4 regions of the Gottfriedia sp. S16(2024) genome follow, and region 1 is predicted to be linked to each of the others. Evidence: riboswitches for the same ligand, from Rfam matches in the RefSeq annotation. Region 1 holds a riboswitch; each other region holds the start of a gene.
The links. Region 1 has a riboswitch for S-adenosylmethionine ahead of metK (methionine adenosyltransferase). Riboswitches for the same ligand answer to the same signal wherever they lie in the genome.
Positions count from the first base shown of each region.

Region 1 (6,354 bases):
ACATATAGTAAATAAAAGTTTATTATTTATTCGATAATATCATATTTATATAAATAAAACCAATTTAACAAGTAAATATTTATTTACTAGTAAACTGAAGGAGTGATACAGATGAATTCAACTGGATTAACTTTTGGTATCTATCCACTTAGCGTAGCTGGTACACCTATAGGATTAGCTACAGGTCCCGAAGATAATTATGAAAAAATATCCTCTGCTCTTAAAGAGCTAAAGGGTAATTCTAATCAGCTTTTACCAAGAATGTATGCTGTCTATATGGGACCAGGAACAGAAGAAAAAGTATTTAATGCTCTAAATCGATATAAAAACGCAGGTTTATTAGGTGATTTAACAATTGGCTGCCTTATGGATCCAAGCCTGTCACTGGATTATTGGTTGAATTTTGTTCGTAAAGTAATTAAAGAATTTGGCATCTTCCTTGATTCAATTCAAATCACGAATGAGCCTAATTTATCGTTTATGGATGGATCTAAACCATATGTATTAGAAGCGCTTGTACAAGGTGTTCTAACTGCAAAAAAAGAAATTGAAAAAAGAAATTTACCTATTAAAATTGGATTTGGCTCTGTACCTGAGGGAGAAGAGACAATTCCACATTTTTGGGAAAATCTAATAAAAATTGGTGGGGACGAATTAATTCATTCAATTGATTATGTAGGTCATAATTTTTATGTGGATGTATTTGAGGAACCATTAAAAATTGAGGAAGTTGCTGTTTCAGTAGAAAACATACTACGAAAATTTAGAGAAACATTGAATAGTAATGGTTTCCCTTCCACTCTTCCAATTCACATTACAGAGAATGGATGGCCAACCGGGAAAAATCCGTTTATCCAAATTGAAAGGTCATATGAACAACAATCAATCGTACTCGAAAAAATTATTCGAACAGTCTATTCATTGCGTCAGGAACTAAATATTACTCATTATGAATTTTTTGGTTTAAGGGATGCTGATAGTTCCAAAGACGACCTATTTCATCAATTTGGAATTATGAAGGATGATTATACTATTAAGCCTGCTTATCTAACCTTTCAAAAATTAATAAATGAATTAAGCGTGTAAATCATTACTTCTATAAATTTGAATGAAGTTAGTCAATTCGTTAAGACTAAAACAACGATGAGTTTCATCGACTTTCTACTATTTATATTGGAGGTAATATAATTGAGCAAAAAAGATAAACCACTCATAAATGAAGAGCAAATGAAAATACAAGCAGACCTTAATAATCTCGATCCAGGGCATTCTGTGGATGAGCACCGTAAAATTGAAACGACTAATATAATATTAGCTGGAGAAGAAATTAGACAGCAAAATGAAAACTTATAAAAGAAATCCCTCAAAAGGTCATTTTGAGGGATTTCTTTGTGTAGATAAAGTTAAAAAGTTGTACTTGTCTTTCGAAGCGTAAGTGTTACCTAAAATTGTAGTGAACATGGTACAAGCAGGCGATTTTAACGAAGAAAGCTAGAGTTTGTCAACAGTCTCATATCCCTCGAATGTTAATAACGACATTCCCCTTCTTATGCCCTTTTTCAACATAACGATGGGCTTCCACAATTTGATCAAGTGGGTATTGTCGATCAATAACAGCTTTTAACTTATCCGCTTCAATCAGTGCTTTTATATAGTTTAAATCTTCATTGTTCATATTTGCTACACCAAGTATTGCCTTTTTGTTATCAAATAAATTACTCCAAATCGCTTGAAAATAAACCGAAAGCTTCCATACTGCACTTAATAAATAGACGCCATCTTTGTTAAGCAATCTTTTACAATTTGAAAAGGAGCTCTTCCCTACCGTATCAAAGATAATGTCGTAAGTTTTCTTACTCTTAGCAAAATCTTCATTTGTATAATCTATAACTTCATTTGCTCCTAAAGATCTCACCAATTCTAAATTTGATGTACTACATAAAGCAGTAACTTCTGTACCAAAATATTTAGCTAGCTGAATTGCATAGGTTCCAACACTTCCTGAAGCACCATAAATAAGTACTTTTTGTCCATTTTGAATAATACTTTTCCTTAGAAAATGTAATGCTGTAATCGCCCCAACAGGTACTGCTGCAGCTTGCTCAAATGTCATATTTATTGGTTTTTTAGCTAGAACACCTTCTTCATGTAAAGAGATATATTCAGCATTAGCCCCAAAAGTAAATCCACTATACCCAAAAACTTGATCACCTGTTTTAAAATTTCTTACGTTTTTGCCAACTGTTACTATTTCTCCCGCAAGCTCACAACCTGTTATTTTATTTTTCGGCTTGGTAAGGCCAAACATTAGGCGGGAAGGCAGCCAGTACATATATGGAAAATCGGAGCTTCGAAGTTTTACACCACCTGCTGTTACAGTTGATGCATGTATTTTAATTAATACTTCTTCATTTTTTAATTTTGGTTTTTCAACTTCTGTTATTTGAAGAACTTCTGGTGGACCATATTTTGTACATATAATCGCTTTCATAGGTTCCTCCATTACAAACTTTAATTCAGTCATTTAAACCTATGAAAAATGATTTTTAAGTATACCTATATGTAATGTAATTCGTAATTCTAATTAAACAAAAAAGACTGAATATAGCATATGCCATATTCAGCCTTAATCATTTTATTATAGACCTGCTTCAGTTTTTAAAACTTCTGCTTTGTCAGTACGCTCCCAAGGAAGATCGATATCTGTACGGCCAAAGTGACCATAAGCAGCAGTTTGTTTGTAAATTGGACGACGTAGGTCAAGCATTTTAATAATTCCAGCTGGACGTAGGTCGAAGTTGTTGCGAATTACTTCAACTAATTTTTCTTCTGAAACTTTACCTGTACCAAAAGTATCAATAGCGATTGAAACTGGTTTAGCTACACCAATTGCATATGCTAATTGAACTTCAGCTTTATCAGCTAAGCCAGCAGCTACGATGTTTTTCGCAACGTAACGTGCAGCGTAAGCAGCAGAACGGTCAACTTTAGTTGCATCTTTACCAGAGAATGCGCCACCACCGTGACGAGCATATCCACCGTAAGTATCAACAATAATTTTACGACCTGTTAAACCTGCATCACCTTGAGGTCCACCGATTACGAAACGACCTGTTGGGTTGATAAAGAATTTTGTGTTTTCATCAATTAACTCAGCTGGTACAACTGGTTTGATTACAAGTTCTTTAATATCATTTTCAATTTGAGCTTGAGTAGCTTCTGGACCATGTTGTGTTGATACAACGATTGCATCAATACGAACTGGTTTGTTGTTTTCATCATACTCAACTGTTACTTGAGTTTTACCGTCTGGACGTAAGTAAGAAACTGTTTCATTTTTTCTAACTTCAGTTAAACGGCGTGCAATTTTGTGAGATAATGAAATTGGAAGTGGCATTAATTCAGGTGTTTCATTAACAGCAAAACCGAACATTAAACCTTGGTCTCCTGCACCGATTGCTTCAATTTCTTCATCTGTCATGCTACCTTCACGAGCTTCTAATGCTTGGTCTACACCTAAAGCGATATCTGCTGATTGCTCATCAATAGAAGTTAAAACTGCACATGTATCTGCATCAAATCCGTATTTTGCACGGTCATAACCGATTTCACGGATTGTTTCGCGAACGATTTTTGGGATATCTACATAAGTAGAAGTTGTAATTTCACCTGCAACAAGTACTAAACCTGTTGTAACTGAAGTTTCCGCTGCTACACGAGCATTCGGATCATTTGCTAAAATTGCATCAAGAATTGAATCTGAGATTTGGTCACAGATTTTATCTGGATGTCCTTCTGTAACTGATTCTGAAGTAAATAAACGACGTTGTGACATTGAGTCCCCTCCTAAATTGAATTGACGGATCTCTTTTTTCTCAACATAAGAATAAAAAGTTTGTTCCTATTCCTATGTTTCCCATTTAAGATAAAGATAACTCAGTGTAAATTACGAAATTGCCACTGTATTTAAGTTTTGAGCAAAAAAAAAGCCTTCCTCTTATCAAATATTACCTGAGGAAAGGGTTCTTGGTATTTGCCTTTCGCTCTTATCGTCCAAGACATAAAAAATAGTCTTGCATCAGGTTCAGCACCTTTCACTAAAAGTGAGGTTGCTGGGCTTCGTAGGGCCTGTATCCCTCCACCTACTCGGGATAAGAGAGTATCCGTATGAAAAGTATCATATTAAAATTTCACTTTCTTGTCAACAATTTTCATCATAACTTAGACATAATTCTACAATAACTTTATCCCTACATTCATTTCTATTTAATGGGAAATTACTAATTATTATACTTACATTTAAATAACTTACTTCATTTAATAAGTAAATTTTGCTCAAATTTATTTTTTAATCAAATTCATAACACATTTTGCCAACTAATAGTATACACTATTAAAATAAATGTGTTATACTATTTATCGAGATACCTACATGGCAGACAAATTATATTTAAAGGATGGTATTAGTATATGAAGACAGTTGATGTAAACTTTGAATTAAACGAATTACTTACTAGTAATCAAATGTATAACCAACTAAGCGTTTCTGAGTTAGTTGAAAAAGTCCTAACAAGACAAGAAGGAATTTTAACGTCAACGGGAGCAGTTAGCGTTTCAACAGGCAAATATACTGGACGTTCACCTAAAGATAAATTTATTGTACAAGAGGCATCTGTTGAAAATTTAATCGATTGGGGTTCAGTAAATCAACCAATCTCTGCTGACGTATTCGAAAAATTATATAGCAAAGTACTTAACTACTTAAAAGATCGTAACGAATTATTCTTATTTAAAGGATTTGCTGGTGCAGATACTGAGTATCGTTTACCTATCCAAGTAATTAACGAATTTGCATGGCACAACTTATTTGCTCATCAATTATTTATTCGCCCAACTGAGCAAGAACTTACAACACATGAAGCAGAGTTTACAATTGTTTCTGCTCCGACATTTAAAGCAGACCCTGTAGTTGATGGAACAAATTCAGAGGCATTTGTTATTGTATCATTTGAAAAGAAAATAATCTTAATTGGTGGTACGGAATATGCTGGAGAAATGAAAAAATCTATTTTCTCAATCATGAATTTCCTATTACCACAAAATAATGTTTTACCAATGCACTGTTCTGCTAACGTTGGTAGCGAAGGCGATGTAGCATTATTCTTTGGACTTTCAGGAACTGGTAAAACTACATTATCTGCAGATGCAGACCGTAAACTAATCGGTGATGACGAGCACGGCTGGTCAGATAATGGTGTATTCAATATTGAAGGCGGTTGCTACGCTAAATGTATCAATTTAACATTTGAAAAAGAGCCACAAATTTTCTCTGCAATTAAATTTGGTACAGTTTTAGAAAATGTAGTTGTTAAACCTGATAGCCGTTTAGCTGACTATGATGATACAACTTTAACAGAAAATACTCGTGCTGCATACCCAATGCAAGCAATTCAAAATATCATTGAGCCAAGCGTTGCTGGACATCCACATGCAATTATCTTTTTAACTGCTGATGCATTTGGAGTATTACCTCCAATCAGTAAATTAACAAAAGAGCAAGCTATGTACCACTTCTTAAGTGGATTTACTAGTAAATTAGCAGGTACTGAGCGTGGTGTTACTTCTCCACAAGTAACATTCTCAACATGTTTCGGATCACCATTCTTACCGCTTCCAGCTGTAGAATATGCAAAAATGCTTGGTGAAAAAATTGAAAAGCATAATGTAAATGTATTCTTAGTAAACACTGGTTGGACTGGTGGAGAATACGGTGTTGGTAAACGTATGAATCTATCTTACACAAGAGCAATGGTTCACGCTGCACTTGAAGGTGATTTAAACAACATTGAAACTACTCAAGATGAGTTTTTCGGTTTAGCAATTCCAACTCATGTACCTGGTGTACCTGATAGCGTATTAGTCCCTTCAACAACTTGGGAAGATAAATCAGCTTATGATCAAAAAGCTCTTGAATTAGTAACTAAATTCAAAGAAAACTTCAAAAAGTTTGAAGGCTTTGATGCTCAATTGGCTGAACTTGGTGGACCTTTAAAATAATCTAATAAAGTAAAATGTAAAGGCTGTCCAATAAGTCGGGATTTATGACTTATTGGTAGCCTCTTTTTATTTTCAGTATTAAAAAACAACCTCACTCATTAAAAGGAAATTATTAACATTTAAAGAATAAGATTAAAGTAACATTAAATAAACTGAACATGGATAATAATCACTATTTATTTATCGAATTAAATGGAGGATTAAAATGAGATCCATAAAGATATTAACTCTGATTTTTTCATTTACTGCAATTTTATTAACTTCCTTGTTTTTATTTAATACTGGTACCTCGTCTAA
Region 1 is NZ_JBFLUO010000001.1:379,551-385,904, forward strand. It holds gene AB1282_RS01975 (hypothetical protein) at 112-1,086, shown strand; gene AB1282_RS01980 (hypothetical protein) at 1,189-1,353, shown strand; gene AB1282_RS01985 (NAD(P)-dependent alcohol dehydrogenase) at 1,511-2,491, opposite strand; gene metK (methionine adenosyltransferase) at 2,639-3,835, opposite strand; SAM riboswitch class I at 4,044-4,158, opposite strand; gene pckA (phosphoenolpyruvate carboxykinase (ATP)) at 4,471-6,057, shown strand; gene AB1282_RS02000 (hypothetical protein) at 6,263-6,354, shown strand, end outside.

Region 2 (6,354 bases), 2.8 Mb from region 1:
ACTTATCAAACTTCTATAATACATTAATATCAAACTTCTCGGCAGCTGATCGTATTTTTGACATTATGGATATTGATCCAGAAATTATTAGTGAAGAAAATGCACCACCAATTGGACGAATCAATGGTGAAGTTCAATTTAGAAATGTAACTTTTGGTTATGATGAAAACTCTACAGTATTAAAAAATATAAATTTCACAATAAATCCAGGTGAAAAAATTGCATTAGTAGGTGCAACAGGTGCAGGGAAAACGACGATTGTTTCACTTTTAAGCAGATTCTATGATCCTTTAAAAGGTGAAATTTTAGTTGATGGAAATGATATTAAAAAAGTAGATTTAGAATCTTTTAGAAGTCAAATGGGAATTATGCTACAAGATACTTTCCTATTCTCAACATCGATTATGGAAAATATTCGATACGGTAAATTAAATGCTACAGATGAAGAAGTAATTGCCGCAGCTAAAGCAGTTCATGCTCATGACTTTATCATTAAAATGGAGGATGGGTATAATACAGATGTAAACGAGAGGGGATCAAGACTTTCATTAGGTCAAAGACAATTAATCTCGTTTGCTCGAGCTCTACTAGCTGATCCTAGAATTTTGATTTTAGATGAAGCTACTTCGAATATCGATACTCATACTGAGAAGCTTGTCCAAAATGGTATTGAAAAGCTATTAGAAGGTCGTACTTCATTTGTTATTGCCCACCGATTATCGACAATTCGTGACTGCGACAAAATTATGGTAATTGGAAACGGAAATGTCGAGGAAAGCGGTACACATGAAGAATTATTAGCTTTAAAAGGACATTATTATAAGCTATACATGGCGCAATATAGCTTCATTAATGATGGAGCATAATTGATCTGTGTTGTTTAGATTGGGGCTGCCTCAAAAGTCAGGTTAACTGACGAATGAGCGGTCCTTTTTTTATTGAAAAATGTACTTGTGCTAAGGATGGGGGTATTTAAACGGCTTTTTTTCGTTTGCAATTGATCTAATTGAACTTTATTAGATATTTCTGCAGGCTCTTATCAAGTTTTTATTAGATACAAGCCATATTGCAAGTTTTTCATTTGAAATGATCTGCTTTTGTATGTTTTTTTAGGTGATAATACCTTAACTGGTATGGGTACTTTTTAAATTAAATTGCGATTCTTAGGGGTTTAATTGCCGTTTCGCCAATTTTAATTGCGATACTCAGATTTTATTTGCAGTCCACTGTTTAATTGCAAGATTTCTACATTTAATTGCGACTCTCTATGACTTATTTGCAGCCGAGCTTATTTGTCACAATTTTTGTGATTTACAGTTAGGACAACCATTTTTATGCAGAAAATTTTAAATTAGAACTTTAGAAATGAATTATTACGAATTCTTAATATAAGAATTAATTCTATGAATCTTGAAAAGTCAACTTAATATAAGTAGATAAAATATCTTCATTTTCTAATTTTTTCTAATGTTAAAATAATAGTGAATTAATATTTTTGTGAAAATGGAGGTTAAGTATGAAACTTAGTTATGAAATTAATTTGGATGATTATATTGAATTTAATTTACATCATTTAAAACACTCAAAAACTGTTCAAAAGTCGTTAATAAATCAACGAATTGCTGTGAGTTTAATCTATTTAGTAATACCATTTTTAATTTCCTTTCTTTTCAAACAACCACTATTTGGTTATTTACTTGCCTTTTCGTTAGCAGCCATTGCTTGGTTCATTTATTTTCCAAAGTATTTCTACCGTTCATCAAAAAACAAAATAATTAAGCATTTAACTGAAAAGAACGATGAATCAATTTTCGGGGAACATTCTCTAAAAGTAGATGAGAATGGGATCAAAGAAATTACACAATCAAGTGTTCATGAAATAAAGTGGGATGATATAGTTGAAATAAAAAGCACGAAGAATTACTTTTACATTTACTTAACAAGTATGCAAGCCATTGTAGTGCCACTAGAAGCAATAAAGGATGACGTGGAGAGATTATTACAATTTTACAGAAAATATAATATTCAAGTTTTATATTGCTAGTTAAATAGTGCATCCTGATCTCTAAAAGTTCAAGTTAGTTTAACTTGAACTTTTTTATTGTTACCGTTCATTCTTAATCAAGAAAGAAGAATTATGATAAAATGTAAAAAAAGGAGGGTACTCACTTGGAGAATTGTATAAAGGTATCAGTTCGAACGCTAGTTGAGTATGCTCATACAGCGGGAAGTATCAATGTAACATATAAAAGTTCGGTTTCATTAATTGAAGGAACAAAGGCACACCAAAAAATCCAAAGAGAATATGGTGAACAGGATGTAAAAGAACGATCTATATCCGGCAACATTACATTGGATCAGTTGGTGTTTCAGATAGAAGGCCGTTGTGATGGATTATTATTTAATGATGGTCAATATATAATAGAAGAAATTAAATCAACAATGAAGGATTTAAATGAAATAAATGAAAATTCATATCCTGTTCATTGGGCTCAAGCAAAAGTTTATGGATATTTTATTTGTGAAGAATTACAACTTGAAAAAATTACACTTAGACTTACATATATTAATATTTTAACCGAGCAAAAAATAAGCTTCGACCTCTTATTTACAAAAGATGAATTAACAAATTACTTATACAAAATGCTGGAAATTTATTATCCTTTTGCAAAATGGAAATACGATCATATTGAAACAAGGAATCAGACAATAAAAGAATTAAATTTTCCCTTTCCTTCTTTTAGAAAAGGTCAAAGAAAGTTAGCAGGTGCGGTATATCAAACAATTCAAGAAGGTAATAATTTATTTGCGGTAGCCCCAACCGGAATTGGCAAAACGGTTTCGACTATTTTTCCGACAGTTAAAAGTATTGGTGAGAATAATATAAATCGAATGTTTTACTTAACTTCTAAGACGATTACTAGGACTGTTGCTGAAGAAGCATTTAAGCTAATGACAGATCAAGGACTTTGTATAAAGTGTACGACGATTACAGCAAAAGATAAAATCTGTTTTAAAGAAGAGACGATGTGTCAAAAGGATTATTGTGAATTTGCTAATGGTTATTATGACCGAATAAATGATGCTGTTCTTGATATTCTTTCATCGGAAAAATCGTTAACTAGGGAGAAAATAGAAGAATATGCCCGCAAACATACAGTATGTCCATTTGAATACTCTTTAGATTTATTAAATTCTTCCGATGCGATTATTTGCGATGTAAATTATATTTTTGATCCTAGAGTTTCGTTAAAACGATTATTTGATGAACATAAACGAAGTTCGGTTTTATTAATTGATGAAGCTCATAATCTTGTTGATCGTGCAAGAGAAATGTATTCTGCGAGCTTATTCAAATCTAAATTTTTAGAGTTGAAAAATAGATATAAAAATTTAAAAGATGAACTTTATGCCATAATAAATGAAATAAATAAGCGATTTATTGAATTAAGAAAAAAATGGAAGGACGTTGTAACCCCAGTTTCAAAGGAAATAGATGGTGATTTACTAGAACTTCTACATACATTCAATGAAATCGTAGAAATAAAATTACAGGAAATGGAAGAGGACGAAAATAAACAACTTCTACTTGATACATATTTTGAGTCACTCAACTTCGTCAAAATTGCGGAGTTTTTTGATGAAAATTATGTATGCTACTATGAACTATATAAAAGTGAAGTACATTTAAAGTTATTTTGCCTTGATCCTTCTAAAGTAGTGAATGACGTCATAAAAAGATTTCGCTCTACAATTTATTTTTCGGCTACTTTAACGCCAATACAATATTTTCAAGATATGCTTGGTGATCAAAGTCGAGATTATACAATTTCAATCGATTCTCCTTTTCATAGAGAACAACTGGAAGTAACAATTGATCCTCTTTCAACTCGATACCAAGATCGTGAAAGAAATTTAGAAAGATTAATTGATTCTGTCTATAAAGAAATTACGAAAAGAAAAGGTAATTATTTAGTTTTTTATCCGTCATATCAATATTTAATTCAAAGTGTTGATTTATTTAAAGAGAAAAACCCTAACATAAAGACAATCGTTCAAGAAAATGGTATGTCTGAAATTGAACGAGAGGAGTTCCTTTTACAGTTTGATAGTCTAAATGAGGAAACTTTGGTTGGGTTTGCTGTATTAGGTGGAATATTCTCTGAAGGGATCGATTTAAAGGGGGATCGCTTAAACGGTGTCGTAGTAGTTGGTGTAGGATTGCCACAGATTTGTTTAGAAAGAAATATTTTAAAGGAGCATTTTAATTCTGTTGGAAAAAATGGGTATTATTATGCATATGTCTTTCCAGGTATGAATAAAGTAATGCAAGCGGGTGGAAGAGTTATCCGTTCTGAATCAGATGAAGGGACTTTATTACTAATTGATGATCGATATAAGAGTTCACTTTATCAAAGTTTATTACCTGAAGAATGGAAGTAAGAGTTAATTATTAAATAATTCAAAAAAAACGATTGATAATTATCAGAGTTTTTAATATACTAACAATATAATTTAATAATCTTATCAAGAGCGGTGGAGGGACTGGCCCGACGAAACCCGGCAACTCTAGTAAATACTAGAAAGTGCTAAATCCTGCAGGTGAAAAACCTGGAAGATAAGAGCGATATGTTTATTTTACAGACATAACCACTTCTTATTTTTTAGGAAGTGGTTTTTTTATTTGACTAAAATGGGGGATTTATAATGACTAACACAAAAGAGGCTTTAAACACGAATAAAAAATCGATTGAAACGGTAGCTGTTCATGGTAGCAAAGGGTATGATCCATTAACTGGTGCAATTAGTTATCCAATTTATCAATCAGCTACATTTAAGCATGCAGGTCTACATCAGTCAACTGGATATGATTATGCAAGATTACAAAATCCAACACGAGAAGAAGTCGAAAATACTGTTGCAAAATTAGAAAGTGCAAATTATGGCGTTGCATTCGCAACAGGAAATGCAGCAGTTACTGCAGTATTAAGCTTATTTAAAAAGGGTGATCACCTAATTGTTTCAGATGATTTATACGGTGGTACATATCGCTTATTCGAAGAAATTTATTCGCCATATGGACTTGAGCATAATTTTGTTGATACGACTGAAATTGAACATATTCTTGATGCACTTAAACCGAACACAAAAGGAATTTTTATTGAGACACCTTCAAATCCAATGATGAAAGTAACTGATTTAAAAAGAGTAGTAGAGATTGCAAAAAAACGAGATATTATTGTAATTGTCGATAATACATTTTTAACTCCTTATTTCTTTAGACCAATTGAATTAGGGGCAGATGTAGTTGTTCATAGTGGAACAAAGTATTTAGGTGGCCATAATGATACACTAGCTGGCTTCGTCGTAACGAATTCAGAATATACAAATGAACGAATTCGCTATTATCAAAAATCAACAGGTGCAACATTAGCTCCATTTGACTCTTGGTTAATCTTAAGAGGAATTAAAACATTGCATTTACGCATGGAATACAGTCAAAAAAATGCGATTGTACTTGCGAAGTTTTTAGAAAATCATCCAAATGTTACTGAAGTATATTATGTAGGATTACCAACGCATAAAGGGTATTCAATTATTAAAGAACAGGCAACTGGATTTGGTGCAATGATTTCATTTAAAGTGAAGGATTTAAGTTTAGTAGAACAGGTTTTAGGAAGCGTAAAAGTCATTACATTCGCAGAAAGTTTAGGTGGAGTCGAATCGTTAATTACGTATCCACATACACAAACTCATTCAGAGATGCCAGAAGAATTTAAAAGAAAGCTTGGTCTAGATGACCATACATTACGTTTATCAGTGGGAATTGAACATATTGATGATTTATTAAATGACTTAGAAAATGCATTGGGGTGATGAGCATGCAATTTGGAACGAAACTAATTCATAACGGAAATGAAATTGATCAGGCAACAGGTGCATTAAGTATACCAATTTATCAGACATCAACGTTTCATCAATTTGATATTGAGAATTTTGGGAAGTACGACTATGCGAGAAGTGGAAATCCAACAAGAGAAGCGTTAGAAAATACAATTGCAAAATTAGAAAATGGTGTACGTGGCTTTGCGTTTTCATCAGGAATGGCCGCAATCTCATCTGTATTATCTTTGTTTTCAGCAGGAGATCATATTGTCATTTGTGAAGATGTTTATGGGGGAACATTTAGAATAGCAACAAAAGTTTTAAATCGTTTCGGAATCGATTTTTCTTTCGTCGACGCATCTAATTTAGAAGAGATTAAAGCCGGAATAAAGCCAAATACAAAAGGACTTTATTTAGAAACACCGTCTAATCCTCTTTTGAAAATTACTGATTTAAGTAGTGCTATTA
Region 2 is NZ_JBFLUO010000001.1:3,215,437-3,221,790, forward strand. It holds gene AB1282_RS15040 (ABC transporter ATP-binding protein) at 1-866, shown strand, start outside; gene AB1282_RS15045 (YcxB family protein) at 1,517-2,044, shown strand; gene AB1282_RS15050 (ATP-dependent DNA helicase) at 2,170-4,443, shown strand; SAM riboswitch class I at 4,522-4,625, shown strand; gene AB1282_RS15055 (trans-sulfuration enzyme family protein) at 4,708-5,877, shown strand; gene AB1282_RS15060 (trans-sulfuration enzyme family protein) at 5,883-6,354, shown strand, end outside.
Region 2: linked by a shared signal. The riboswitch ahead of AB1282_RS15055 (trans-sulfuration enzyme family protein) and the one ahead of metK (methionine adenosyltransferase) in region 1 are both predicted to bind S-adenosylmethionine.

Region 3 (6,354 bases), 1.7 Mb from region 1:
GCAATCGGTTTGATTTTTAAATGCTTAGGATTTTCTTTAATTTGTTCAATACTTCCTTTAGGGTCAAAATTATCTACTAAACTAATTAACTTTGAAGATTGTAATAGTTTAAGTGCACGGCCAGCGTTCGTAACATCATTTGGTATAGTAATCGTTGCTCCATCTGGAATATCACTTAGCTCTTTAAATTTATGTGAGTAAATCCCCATTGGCGCAATCACTGTCGAGCCAATCGCTGAAATATCTAAATTATGATCGCCTTTAAATTGGTTCATATAAGTAATCGTTTGAAAAGAATTTAAATCAAGGCTACCGTCATTAAGTGCTGTGTTAGGCTGAACATAATCTGAAAATGATATAATTTTCAATTTAATCCCTTCATTTTTCACTTGTTTTTGTACAATATTCCAAAGTTCATAATCATCACCGTTAATACCAATCTTAACTGTTCTCTCTTTTCCATTACCTGATGATGCATTAGAACCACATGCTGATAATACCGAAACCGTTAATAATAATGCTGCAAAAATAGTAAAAAACTTTTTCATCCTCTTTTCCTCCTTACGTATCTTGACCACGTATTTCCTAAACTTTGTATGAGTTGAACAATAAGTACTAGTAAAACAACTGTAATGACAATAACCAATGTTTCAAAACGCTGATAACCATATGTAATAGCTAAGTCACCTAATCCCCCAGCACCAACAGCACCAGCTGCCGCAGTCGATCCAATCAATCCAATCGTTGCTGTTGTAAATGATAGAATCAACGATGGAATTGCTTCAGGCAAAATAAACTTCACGATGATTTGAAACTTTGTTGCTCCCATTGAATAGGCAGTTTCCAGCACTCCCTTATCCACTTCTAGCATGGAATTCTCAATCAATCTTGCCAAATATGGCCCTACAAAGATTGAAAGCGGAACAATTGCTGCAACTACGCCAATGGACGTTCCCGTCAATAATCTAGTAAACGGTATAATGGCAACTAGTAAAATAATAAATGGTACAGATCGAACAATATTTATAATGGTATTTAACAACGTAAATAAAGGTTTGTTTTCCATTATATGACCTGGCCTTGTTACAACTAGGATAATACCTAAAGGCAATCCTATGATTGTGCCAAAAATAAATGACCCTAGTACAGTTAGAAATGTATCTTGAGTTGCCTGTAAAAACTGTGGCCAAAAGAATTCCCAATTAAGCTCCATTTAACTCAACCTCCCTTACATCTATCCCCTTTTCCGAAATAAATTTAATAGCTTTTGCGCTTTCCTCTTTTGTTCCTTCTAGTGCCACAAGCAAATTCCCATAAGGTCTTTCTTGTAGCTCTGTAATCGATCCATAAAGAATGTTTAAATGAATATCGAATTTTTTAAGAACCTCTGATAATAATGGATTGGCAGCCTTATCACCTAGGAAGACTAATTGATAATATTTCCCTTTTGATAATGTTTTCGATAACTTAGACGGCACCTCATTTTGTAATACAGTGTTAACAAAATTCTTTGTAATACTTTTTTGTGGATTCGTAAAAACGTCGTAAACATTACCTTCCTCGACAATTTCACCATCATCAATGACGGCCACTTTATCACATAAATCACGAATTACACTCATTTCATGGGTAATAAGAAAAATTGTAAGATTATAGGATTTATTTACCTTCCTTAAAAGCTCTAATACATTCTTTGTTGTTTCAGGGTCTAATGCAGATGTAGCTTCATCACATAGCAACAGATCTGGGTCTGTTACAAGTGCCCTTGCAATTCCAACTCTTTGCTTTTGTCCCCCCGATAAGTGCCCCGGAAATACATCTTGCTTCCCTGTCAGTCCAACAAATTCAATTAATTCCATTACCTTTTCCTGAACATCCCGTTTCTTCTTTCCTTCAAGGTATAGCGGCATTGCGATATTATCAAATACCGTTTTGGCTGAAAGTAGATTGAAGTGTTGGAATACGACACCAATTTTTCTACGTGTTTTACGTAACTCTTCATCATTTAATGTCATTAAGTTCAATCCATCTATCAGAACTGATCCTTCTGTTGGCTCTTCAAGTCTATTTAAACAACGAATCAATGTACTTTTTCCCGCTCCGGAAAAGCCAATGATTCCATAGATCTCACCTTTCTCAATTTTCATATTAATATTATTTAAAGCTTTAATTGGTGGCCTTCCAGGATAAACCTTGGAGACATTTTTAATCTCAATCAAATTTCTTCCTCCAATGCAAGTTATTCCAAACATTATAACTAAGTAAACACATTTGAAAACTAGGTTTTATAATTATATTTTCTCCTTTTTCTCCTATGGCAACTCATCAAAAAACCCCCCTTCTTATCCAATAAGACAGATAAGAAGAGGGGTTATAATATATAAGCCACTTTACTTCTTATCTTTCAAATCGCTTAAACGATTTGCAGGAATTAGCACGGTATTTGTTTCGAAACAACAAACCCGTTGCCGAGGTATCGTAGGGCCAGTCCCTCCACCTCTCTGGATAAGTAATAGAATTTATTAAGTTTTTAAATTATTGAGTTCATGTTATCTCTCTTTTTATAATACGTCAAGAATTATTTTTAAATTTTTTAGAAAAAATTGTGTTTGAAAATAGCATTTTTTTTACGAGTATTGTTTGAATCAGGTCTTAGGTCCTTTATATTCAAATCAAAAAACTATTTCATATTCCGTTTGAAATAGGTCTATATACTTATTTTTTTGAGTTTTTATTAGTATTTCATTTAAAAGAAGGCAAAAAAACAGACAAGTCTTCTTTGATAAGAGAACCTGTCTGCTTTTTTGAATCATTCCTACCATAATGCAGGCTTTACTACCATAAACCATAGCATAACCATCAAAAGAACGATGTAAATCCAGATTGATCGACGAAGCTTCTGAATTAGCATTCTCTGGTCATGGGTTGGTTCACTGAATTTCCGAATGGTCGGTGAAAAGGCTCTAGCTAGGAAAAATAATGAACTCACCAAAAGAAGAATCGTCATCACAATCCAAGATGTCTTCCACGACCAATGACCCACTAGTACCAACAAAACCCCTGATCCAACCAATACATGCCCAGCATGCTTTGCCAATCTGACAGCAAACCGGAATACATCCAAATAAATCTGTTGTATCGCAGACTTTGAGGTATGCAGCTTTTTGAGTATCGGAATCAAAACAAAAAAAGGGCCAATCGATAGGATTACACTAGCAATATGTATATAAAGAAGAAATCTATACAGCATTAAAATTATTCTTGGATGAGACGGAACTCATGAACCCATACCCTCATTTTTGGCAACCAAGGCATCCCAGGGTGGATTGAAAGGATCGATTGTTTATACTCTTCTACTGTCGCATAGCCTTCTTGCTTAGCATCCTCATCTGTCAATTCACCAAGGGCTTGAGAATAAACTTTTTCAACAACATACTGATTATTTTGAAGGGTCATCACTTCCCCAACATCTGCATATCTTCCGTTTCGGCGAGTAGCAGTTTTTTGTCCTGCCAATACTTTTTCAACATCCTCTTGAAGCGTAACAAGGCGTTCAATTGTACATGTTTTTGGCGGTAAAGCGTTCGTTTCATTCTGATTTGTCATCTAATTCATTCTCCATTTCAATTTAAATTTATCGCAAAGACTAAAAAAAAAAAACGACTAGTTCCATTTTAATTAAATTAGTACAAAATTAGCAAATTTTTATGAAAGATATTTGAAACAGCAATAAGTTACACAAGCATAGCATAAAATAACACCCTTTAAAACCAACGTTGCCTCGATCTACTTTATTGGGTTCAGTCTAATCAAATATGTGCTTTTATCTTCCCTAAATATTCTCTTCTAAAATAAACTTAGATAGATTGATTGCTTTCGCATAATTCTTAGTTTCTATGTAGTTGTTATATAATTTTTCGACATATGTTTTAAAAACAACCATATTACTCACTGACTGGAAATAGATTAAGGCTGTCTTCTCCATAAAACTATAATACTGATCGAGTTTATCCTCTATAAGATAGATTAAAAGTCGGAATAATATTTTGAATAAACTGGAGTCCAATTTTTCTGCAATAGCTTTTCCTTCATTAGCTTTTCTAAGCAAATCATTTTTCAGTAGTAAATTCCCAAAAAAACTACTTTCCAAATAGTTATACAAGTATTTAACGTATTTATAAGAAGACCGATCTACCATATCAAGTGTCACCTTAAATAATATTTGCGCGTTTTCAAAATCTTTTCTCTTTAAGTATAAATCTGCTAAGTTATTTTGCAGTAAGATTTTTCGATCAAGTGCATTCACTCTTTCAGAGGCTTCAATAAGGTTATGATATGATTCCAATACTTCCTGAAAATCAAAGCTCTTTTCGTTTCCTTTTATTAGAAGTAAGATTGCCTCCGCATCAATTGCTCTTAAGTAGTTATACGTTTTCTTGAAGTACTTCAATGCTTTTTCTGCGTAAACATATGTCATGATTGATTTAGGATTAACCTGGTAGTAGCCTAGTGACAGGTAGATATAGTATTCTAGATTCCCAAACTCACTCTTATTGATATTTTTTAATACTTGAATAGACTTTTCGTAGTTATCCGTTTTTCCATATAAAATGCCCCATACAAGCCATTTCAAGTTCTTTTCAAAAGGGGGAAGATCAGGATGTTTTTTTTGAATATCCTTTAAAATGGTTTTTGTCTTTTCAAATTCATTCTGCAGGAGATAATATCTTGCTTGAAGTAATTGGAAGAGCGGAGCATATTTAGAAAAATTAATGATATAATTTTTTTCAATATCTTTTTTTGTTTTCTCCACCTCGATCATGTTTTGCTTAATGATTGATGTATGCCAACTATTTAACTTCTTTTCTATGTTATTAAAGTAGTTAAGTTCATTTTGTATGTCAATTTTTAAGCGCTCGGAAAATAACTCAATTATTTCTTTAGAATATTGAGTTTCACCTCTTTCAATTCTACTAACATGAGTGGATGTACAAATGTCTTTTCCAAGCTCCTCCTGAGTTAGGCCTGCCCTTTTGCGATAAAATTTTATGATTTCCCCTTCTTGCATGAATTTCTCCCTCTTTAAAACTTAATGAAAATATAATTATGTAATTCCTAGAAAAATATAGTAGCTATACTAAAAGAGCTTTATTCCTTATAGAATTTATCAAATCTTCAAATTATTTTACCATAATCTTACTTTTAATTCTTAAAGAAAATTATTTAATTTTTTACTTGTCCTTTTTCCATCATCTTTCCAGTTACAACAATGAAAAAAGCATTGGTGATTATGATCTTCCTCACTAACCTATTAATTTCTCCTAATCTGTAATTCGAAAAGTTAGAAGCAAGGAATGTGATACATGCCAATAAAAAAACAGAAAAACTCTCAAAAATAGTTTTTCTGTTTTTTACAGTTAACCTTTATTCAACTAATCCATGATTTAATAATCGTAAACCAAATTTTCAAAGCAGTAAAACCAATTAAAACTGCCAGAATCCCTCGTAAAACCTGCGTTTTTGTTTTTTTGCCTATTTTTGCACCTAATGGTGAGGCGATTAAGCTTGCAATTACAACAATAATAGTAGGCAACACTTCAACTTGACCAGTAGAGATTTTCCCGATCGTTACGCCAATTGAAGAAATAAATGTGATTGCAAGTGAAGAAGCGATTGTCACACGAGTTGGTATTTTTAAGATTGTTAACATGATTGGTACTAACAGAAATGCTCCTCCTGCACCAACAATCCCTGCACTAGTGCCCACAACAAATGCTAGGCCAGCCGCAAGCCATACATTAATTGAAATTTGACCATCTGCTGACATCTCGACGTTTTTTCGAGGAATAAACATTAATACGACCGCAATCATTGCTAAAATTCCGTAAACAAGATTAATCCCATGTTCTGAAAGTAAATTTGAACCGAATCCACCAAGAAAACTTCCTATTAGGACACTTATTCCCATACTTAATATTACTTTTTTGTTTAAAAAACCGCTTTTACGATAGCTTAATACTCCACCTAAAGTTGCAAATACTACTTGGACAGCACTTATACCTGAAACTTGATGAGGAGTAAAAGCAGCAAATCCTAATAATGGAGGAATAAATAAGAGCATTGGATAATTTATAATTGCTCCACCAATTCCTACCATTCCTGAAATAAAGGACCCAAAAAAACCAACTAAGAAAAGTACTAAAATTAAGGTCCACTCCATTTTTAAGTCCCCCTATAACATAAAAGGAGAGGTTACTCTCCTTTTCAACTTAATCTATTAACTTATCCCTTTTTAATCCAAAATTTTAAAACATTGTCTTCTTCTTTATAATTTAATAATTCGTGTCCACCTGA
Region 3 is NZ_JBFLUO010000001.1:2,047,609-2,053,962, reverse strand. It holds gene AB1282_RS09610 (MetQ/NlpA family ABC transporter substrate-binding protein) at 1-548, opposite strand, end outside; gene AB1282_RS09605 (methionine ABC transporter permease) at 545-1,213, opposite strand; gene AB1282_RS09600 (methionine ABC transporter ATP-binding protein) at 1,203-2,219, opposite strand; SAM riboswitch class I at 2,395-2,512, opposite strand; gene AB1282_RS09595 (hypothetical protein) at 2,816-3,250, opposite strand; gene AB1282_RS09590 (ASCH domain-containing protein) at 3,256-3,606, opposite strand; gene AB1282_RS09585 (helix-turn-helix domain-containing protein) at 3,833-5,068, opposite strand; gene AB1282_RS09580 (sulfite exporter TauE/SafE family protein) at 5,429-6,220, opposite strand; gene AB1282_RS09575 (sulfurtransferase TusA family protein) at 6,283-6,354, opposite strand, start outside.
Region 3: linked by a shared signal. The riboswitch ahead of AB1282_RS09600 (methionine ABC transporter ATP-binding protein) and the one ahead of metK (methionine adenosyltransferase) in region 1 are both predicted to bind S-adenosylmethionine.

Region 4 (6,354 bases), 3.0 Mb from region 1:
ATACAATTTTTATTTATTACGCAAAATTGGCAGGTTTACTCTTTATAGCAAACCTGCCAATTTTCCAATAAAAAGATTCACATTTTGTCTGGATAATTGAAAATTTTTGACAAACTATTAGTTGGTTTAGTTATACAAGAATACAACCTAAATGAAAGAACGGCGTGTTCTTGACTACCTCCCTAGTCAAACTCCTTTATTACGTTCTTCTGTGCAACTTAGGTAATTAGCACATTTCTCTTTGAAACACTTGGTTACTGTTCCTGGCTTAAGATTATCTTTAAACTTTTCATAGCAGTAACACACTTCATCGTCCTGTTCAACTCCACTCTTCCGACTAAATACTTTTGGTCCGATATCAGAAGGCTTTAGATCTTCTATTTTGTTATCTTCTTTATACTTATCTAAACACGACTTACATATACAAGATCTTCTTACCTCTTCTTGTGGTATCTGATTAAATATCTCTCTTGGGAAATACTCATCATTACACCAACAAGTCTTCCCACTTGAGCACTTATTCTCATTACCACACATGGGACAGAGCTTAATTGCCATTATATACCCTCCTCAATTAACAATCTTAATTACAATTTTTAGCGGACTTTTTAGCAGAAGATTGTAGAAACTCTTCTGCGCATATCATATAAAAGTAATCTTTTAGTGTCAGAGTATTTCTCTAATTAGTCATCTTTTTTCAATTGTAGAGATCGTTGCACATCCTCTAAATATTCTATGGGATTTATGATTTGATCTAGTTCAAAAGTGACTTTAATTAAATTTAATTTCTAATTCCATCAATTAATGTTTATATTATTTATGTACTACTGACGAGATATTTTGTCTTCCTATATAACTATTAATTTTTTACTGCTTCAATTCTTCTTTTAAACTCTTCTTTCCCCTCTTCGCTTTCTATATTATTCAGCACCCTCCCAAGATAGCGTACTTCTCTTCTTTATAAACTGCAAACCCCTTAAACAATGCTTTTTCATGTTCCAACCTCTCTTCAATTTGTTTTTAAGGAAAACCTTCTCCAATTTCCCCTTCTTGTTCAGTACGGTCATTTAATTTTTGTACGGAACAGCTTCACCATATCGCTTCCATTTGGAACAATTTATCCTAATTACATAATGATTCTTAATGATAGTCAACAAAAAGCCAATCCCTTCTACAATTAGGAATTGGCTTTTTTGAGTTTTCTCTTATTTTTATATAAATAATACATTAATAATGAATTTAACTTATAACTAGAATAAACATCAAACGAAAATATGTTAAACTGTCTGAAAAAATTCAGTTGATTCGAACCCCCATTTAATCGAACAAAATTGACCAATCCGTTAAGATTCTCGGAAAGTGTTAAATCATTTGTTTTTGAATTATTGCTACTTTAGCAATATGAGTTTCTTCCTATATAGTAATTCATTTTTACAATAATGTTATTTCTACAAATATTTTCCATTTAAAGTAATGACAATTAATTCATTTTTATTTTTTCTATATTAATAGAATTTCCCGATTCACAAATACGAATATTTCGAAACTCAAAATCTAGATAATAGGGCTTATTATATTTTTTAATAACAACTTAAATTGTTATATTCGCCCACCAAATCTTATATTGATAAAGTGTTAAAATTTTATAAAAATCAGAAAAAATTGCTCTTTTTAACTATTTCCTAGGGAAGAAGTTAACGAATAAATGGTAATCGTTTTTCTCTATTAAATGCAATCAATAAATTACTCTTGCTCCCAACTTTTAAAAGTTTCCTTATAATCGCTAGAAACAATTCCTTTTTCTGTAATAATCGCCGTAATTAATTCATTCGGCGTCACGTCAAACGCTGGGTTTAATACATCGATTCCATCTGGTGCTATTTGAACATTTCCGATATGTGTTACTTCAGTACGATCGCGTTGTTCAATTACAATTTCGCTCCCTGATTCGATTGATAAATCAATTGTTGATAAAGGAGCTGCTACATAAAATGGGATTTGGTAAAAGTTTGCTAAAATCGCTAATTGTAATGTTCCAATTTTATTTGCAGTGTCCCCATTAGCAGTAATGCGATCAGCTCCAACCATAACTACATCAACTTTTTTATTTTGTAATAAGTAGCCGACCATATTATCTGTCAATAATGTAACTGGGATACCACTTTGGTTCAATTCCCAAGATGTCAGTCTTGCCCCTTGAAATACTGGTCTAGTTTCTGTTGCATAGGCTGAAATTTCCCAACCTTTTTCTTTTGCTAAGTGAAGTGGAGCTAAAGCTGTTCCGTAGCGACTTGTCGCAATACTTCCTGCGTTGCAATGAGTTAATACCGCTGCACCGTCATGTAATAATGTTAAAGCGTTTTCACCGATTTCCTTGCAAGTTGCCTCATCTGCTAAATGTAATTTTATCGCTTCTTCCATGATGATTAATTTAGCTTCTGATACAGTAACTGCTTCTTTACTAGAACCAATTAGTTTTTCAACTGCCCATGCTAAATTTACTGCAGTTGGTCTAGCACTAATTAGTTCATCCGCTAATAATCTTGCTTGTTGATGAAATTCTTCAATTTGTTCAGTTTCAATTTCTCGAACACCTAAATAAAGTCCATACGCAGCTGCTAAACCGATCGCTGGTGCTCCTCTTACTTGTAATTTTACGATTGCTTCACGTACATCTAATAATGTTGTTGCATCAAAATAGTATATTTCAGTTGGTAATTTTGTTTGGTCTAAAATTTTTAAGCTTTCACCGTTCCATTGTAATGATTCAGGTATTTGCTGTAATGTAGTCATCGATTATTACTCCAATCCATTAAGTAAATTTCCAATATTTCTAATAGTGAATCTATTTTTTATACAATAAACTCCGAATTTTAAGACTTTTTTCTTTGCTTCAATTTTTTGATTATGTTCCAGTGCATCAATATCTTCAACATGAGCAAGACCGATACTTCTTCGGATTAATTCACATCCAATAACCCCAATTGCATCCACCCAATATCCTTCTAGTTTTTCTTTAATTAAAGCTTTTTGGTTAAACGGTCTAACACTATGCTCTTCCCATAGGCGAATAAATGTTTCATTAAAAACTTTTTCAATGTTTAAAATGTGTTCAATAATTTCGTCCTTTAGTTCAGTACGACTGAAAAGTTGAAAAAGTAAATTTGCCTGAATTTGCCCTAAATCAAATCCGATTGGTCCGACAAATGCAAATTCCGGGTCAATTATTTTTGTTTCTGTTTCAGATACGAAAATGCTTCCCGTATGTAAATCACCATGTAATAAAGCTTCTTTTTTCGATAAGAAATCTAATTTTAGTTTCGCAACCTCAATTTGTAGATCTTCATCATTCCATAGATTTTGAATTTCATCTGTTAATTCTTCTTCAAAACTATTTGTTTCACTGTTAAAAAATGGGTCCGTGTAAACAAGATTTTCTGTTATATCACATAAGTCAGGATTATTAAAAAGATACTCTAACTCTTTTTTCTTAGCCGGTGAAGTTCCAAAGTCTGAAGTGAAGAATAATGATTTAGCTAAAAATTCTCCAATATGTTCAGCTAAAAACGGATAGCTTTTTTTCTCAATGAAACCTTTCCGTAAAATTTGCAAGTGAGATAGATCCTCCATTACAGTTACAGCTTGATCTTCGTCATGTTCTAAAATTTTTGGTGCATGTAATGGGATTAGCTCATTGTATATTTTTGTCGCATTACTCTCGATCGTCGCTCGCTTTAATGTAAGTGGCCAGCTTTCTCCAACGACTTTTGCGTATGGTAGAGCCTGTTTTATAATTAACCCTTTCTCGCTTCCTACGGGATTAACTTTAAACACTAAATTTAGATTCCCATCCCCGATTTCTATACTTTCACATAGTTCATTTTTAAAATAGCCAAGTTTTTGTAAATAAGTAATTGCAGTTGCTTCTGTTAAAGGTCTATATTCTTTTCGTTCAATGACAGTCACTAAATTCATCCCCCTTGAATTTTGCAAAATAAAAAGCCTCTTTTCCGAGACGAAAAGAGGCAATACTAATTGGCTTTCGTCTCTTATCTACCAGAAAATTTCTTTTCTGTTGGAATTAGCACCGTGCCTTACTGAGCATTTAAGCTCAGGCGTATACAATACGCCCCATTTCACAATGGTATTACGGTCGGTTGCTGGGCATCGTCGGGCCAAATCCCTCCGCCTACTCGAAATAAGAGTTCGCATATTTGATTTTATAATCGTATTTTAGTTTATAAATTTTTAATTTGTCAATCACTTTTTTAAATTTTTTTGTAAATTTCTTCTTTTCTGTCTTCAAAAATAGGGATTGTACCGCGTATTTCATCGACTTTTTTCGGATCAATTTCACCGAATACGATTTCTTCATTCGTGCTACCTTTGGAAATTACTTCTCCCCAAGGGTCAATGATCATTGATCCTCCGCCAAATGTATTTGCTAAATCTTTTCCTACTCGATTACAAGCAACAACATAACACTGATTTTCAATTGCTCTTGCTTTTAACAAGATTTCCCAATGATTCATTCTTTGAATTGGCCATTCAGCGACAAAAAATAAAACTTTTGCACCTTTTTGAGAATGAGCTCCAATCCATTCAGGAAAACGCAAATCATAGCAAACAAAACCTGCAGCTGTTAATCCATCGATTTCAAAAAGACCGTCTGTTTCCCCTGATTGAAGATAGTGATGCTCGTTCATTAACTGGAACAAATGAACTTTATCATAAGATTTTACTAATTCACCAGTATTGCTAATAACAATTAACGTATTCGTTACACCATTTTCTCTTGCAATTGGGAACGAACCAGCAATCAATATTACATTATTTGATTTTGCAATCGACTGAAGTTCAGAAATAATCGCTTCTTGTTCACCTGTGTGCAAGCCAATCTCTTCCAAACAATAGCCTGTTGTCCATAACTCTGGTAATACGATAACCTGAACATTTTCTTTAACAGCTTCGTTTATTTGAGTTTTCATTTTCTCTAAATTAGACTTTGATTTACCTAAAATAACGTCAGATTGAATACACGCAATTTTAATCACAATTTATTCACCCTATTCTAAATTTTATAGACATTTTTAAATCGAGCATATATGATGGTGAAAGTTATTGCAACAGTCGTTCATGAAAATCAGTCGATTAAGTAACGATCTATTCAAATTAATTTTATTATATTTTTGGAGTGATTAACTTGAATCATAGTAAACTATTAAACAATTTACCAAAACAATTTTTTGCTTCACTAGTCCAAAAAGTGAATCAGTCAATAGGTAATGGTCATGATGTCATTAATCTTGGTCAAGGAAATCCAGATCAGCCAACACCTGACTATATTATAAAAGCATTACAAAAGTCTGTTGAAAACCCTTTAACTCATCGTTATTCTCCGTTTAGAGGGATGAGATCTTTAAAAAATGCTGTTGTAGAATTTTATAAACGAGAGTATGATGTTGATTTAGACCCAGAGGAAGAAGTAGCCATATTATTCGGTGGAAAAGCTGGATTAGTTGAGCTACCACTTTGTTTATGTGACGCTGGAGATACAATTTTAGTTCCAGATCCAGGCTATCCAGACTATTTATCTGGTATATCTCTTTCAAAAACAGTACCATACATGCTTCCATTACTTGAACAAAATCAATTTTTACCAGATTATAAATTAATTCCTCAGGATGTTTTGGATGCTAGTAAAATATTATTTATCAATTATCCAAATAATCCCACTGGCGCTATCGCAACAGAAGAATTTTTTAAAGAAACAGTTGAGCTTGCAAGAAATAATCAAATTACAGTTTGTCATGATTTTGCTTATGGCGCATTTGGTTTTGACGGCAAAAAACCTTTAAGTTATCTTCAAACGCCAGGAGCAAAGGAATGCGGGATTGAAATTTATACCCTCTCTAAAACTTATAATATGGCTGGTTGGAGAATCGGTTTTGCAGTTGGAAATAAAGAGGTTATTTCAGCAATTAATCTATTACAGGATCATCTTTACGTTAGCATCTTCCCTGCTGTTCAAGAAGCTGCCGCTGTTGCGCTTACAGAATCTCAAGAAAGTGTAAAACAACTATTAGCACTTTATGAAGAGCGTAGAAATGTATTTATTAGCGGTTGTCACGAAATTGGATGGGAAGTAACTGCACCAGCAGGGTCCTTTTTTGCATGGCTAAAAATTCCAGCAGGTTTTACATCACAGGAATTTGCTGATCTATTACTTGAAAAGGCTCATATTGCAGTCGCTCCAGGAAATGGATTTGGAGAATATGGTGAAGGGTATGTAAGAGTCGGCCTACTATCAGATACTGATAGACTGAAGGAAGCAGTTGCTAGATTAAAAGAAAT
Region 4 is NZ_JBFLUO010000001.1:3,330,549-3,336,902, reverse strand. It holds gene AB1282_RS15655 (cysteine-rich CWC family protein) at 187-558, opposite strand; gene mtnA (S-methyl-5-thioribose-1-phosphate isomerase) at 1,744-2,793, opposite strand; gene mtnK (S-methyl-5-thioribose kinase) at 2,800-3,975, opposite strand; SAM riboswitch class I at 4,047-4,205, opposite strand; gene AB1282_RS15640 (carbon-nitrogen family hydrolase) at 4,269-5,051, opposite strand; gene AB1282_RS15635 (pyridoxal phosphate-dependent aminotransferase) at 5,195-6,354, shown strand, end outside.
Region 4: linked by a shared signal. The riboswitch ahead of mtnK (S-methyl-5-thioribose kinase) and the one ahead of metK (methionine adenosyltransferase) in region 1 are both predicted to bind S-adenosylmethionine.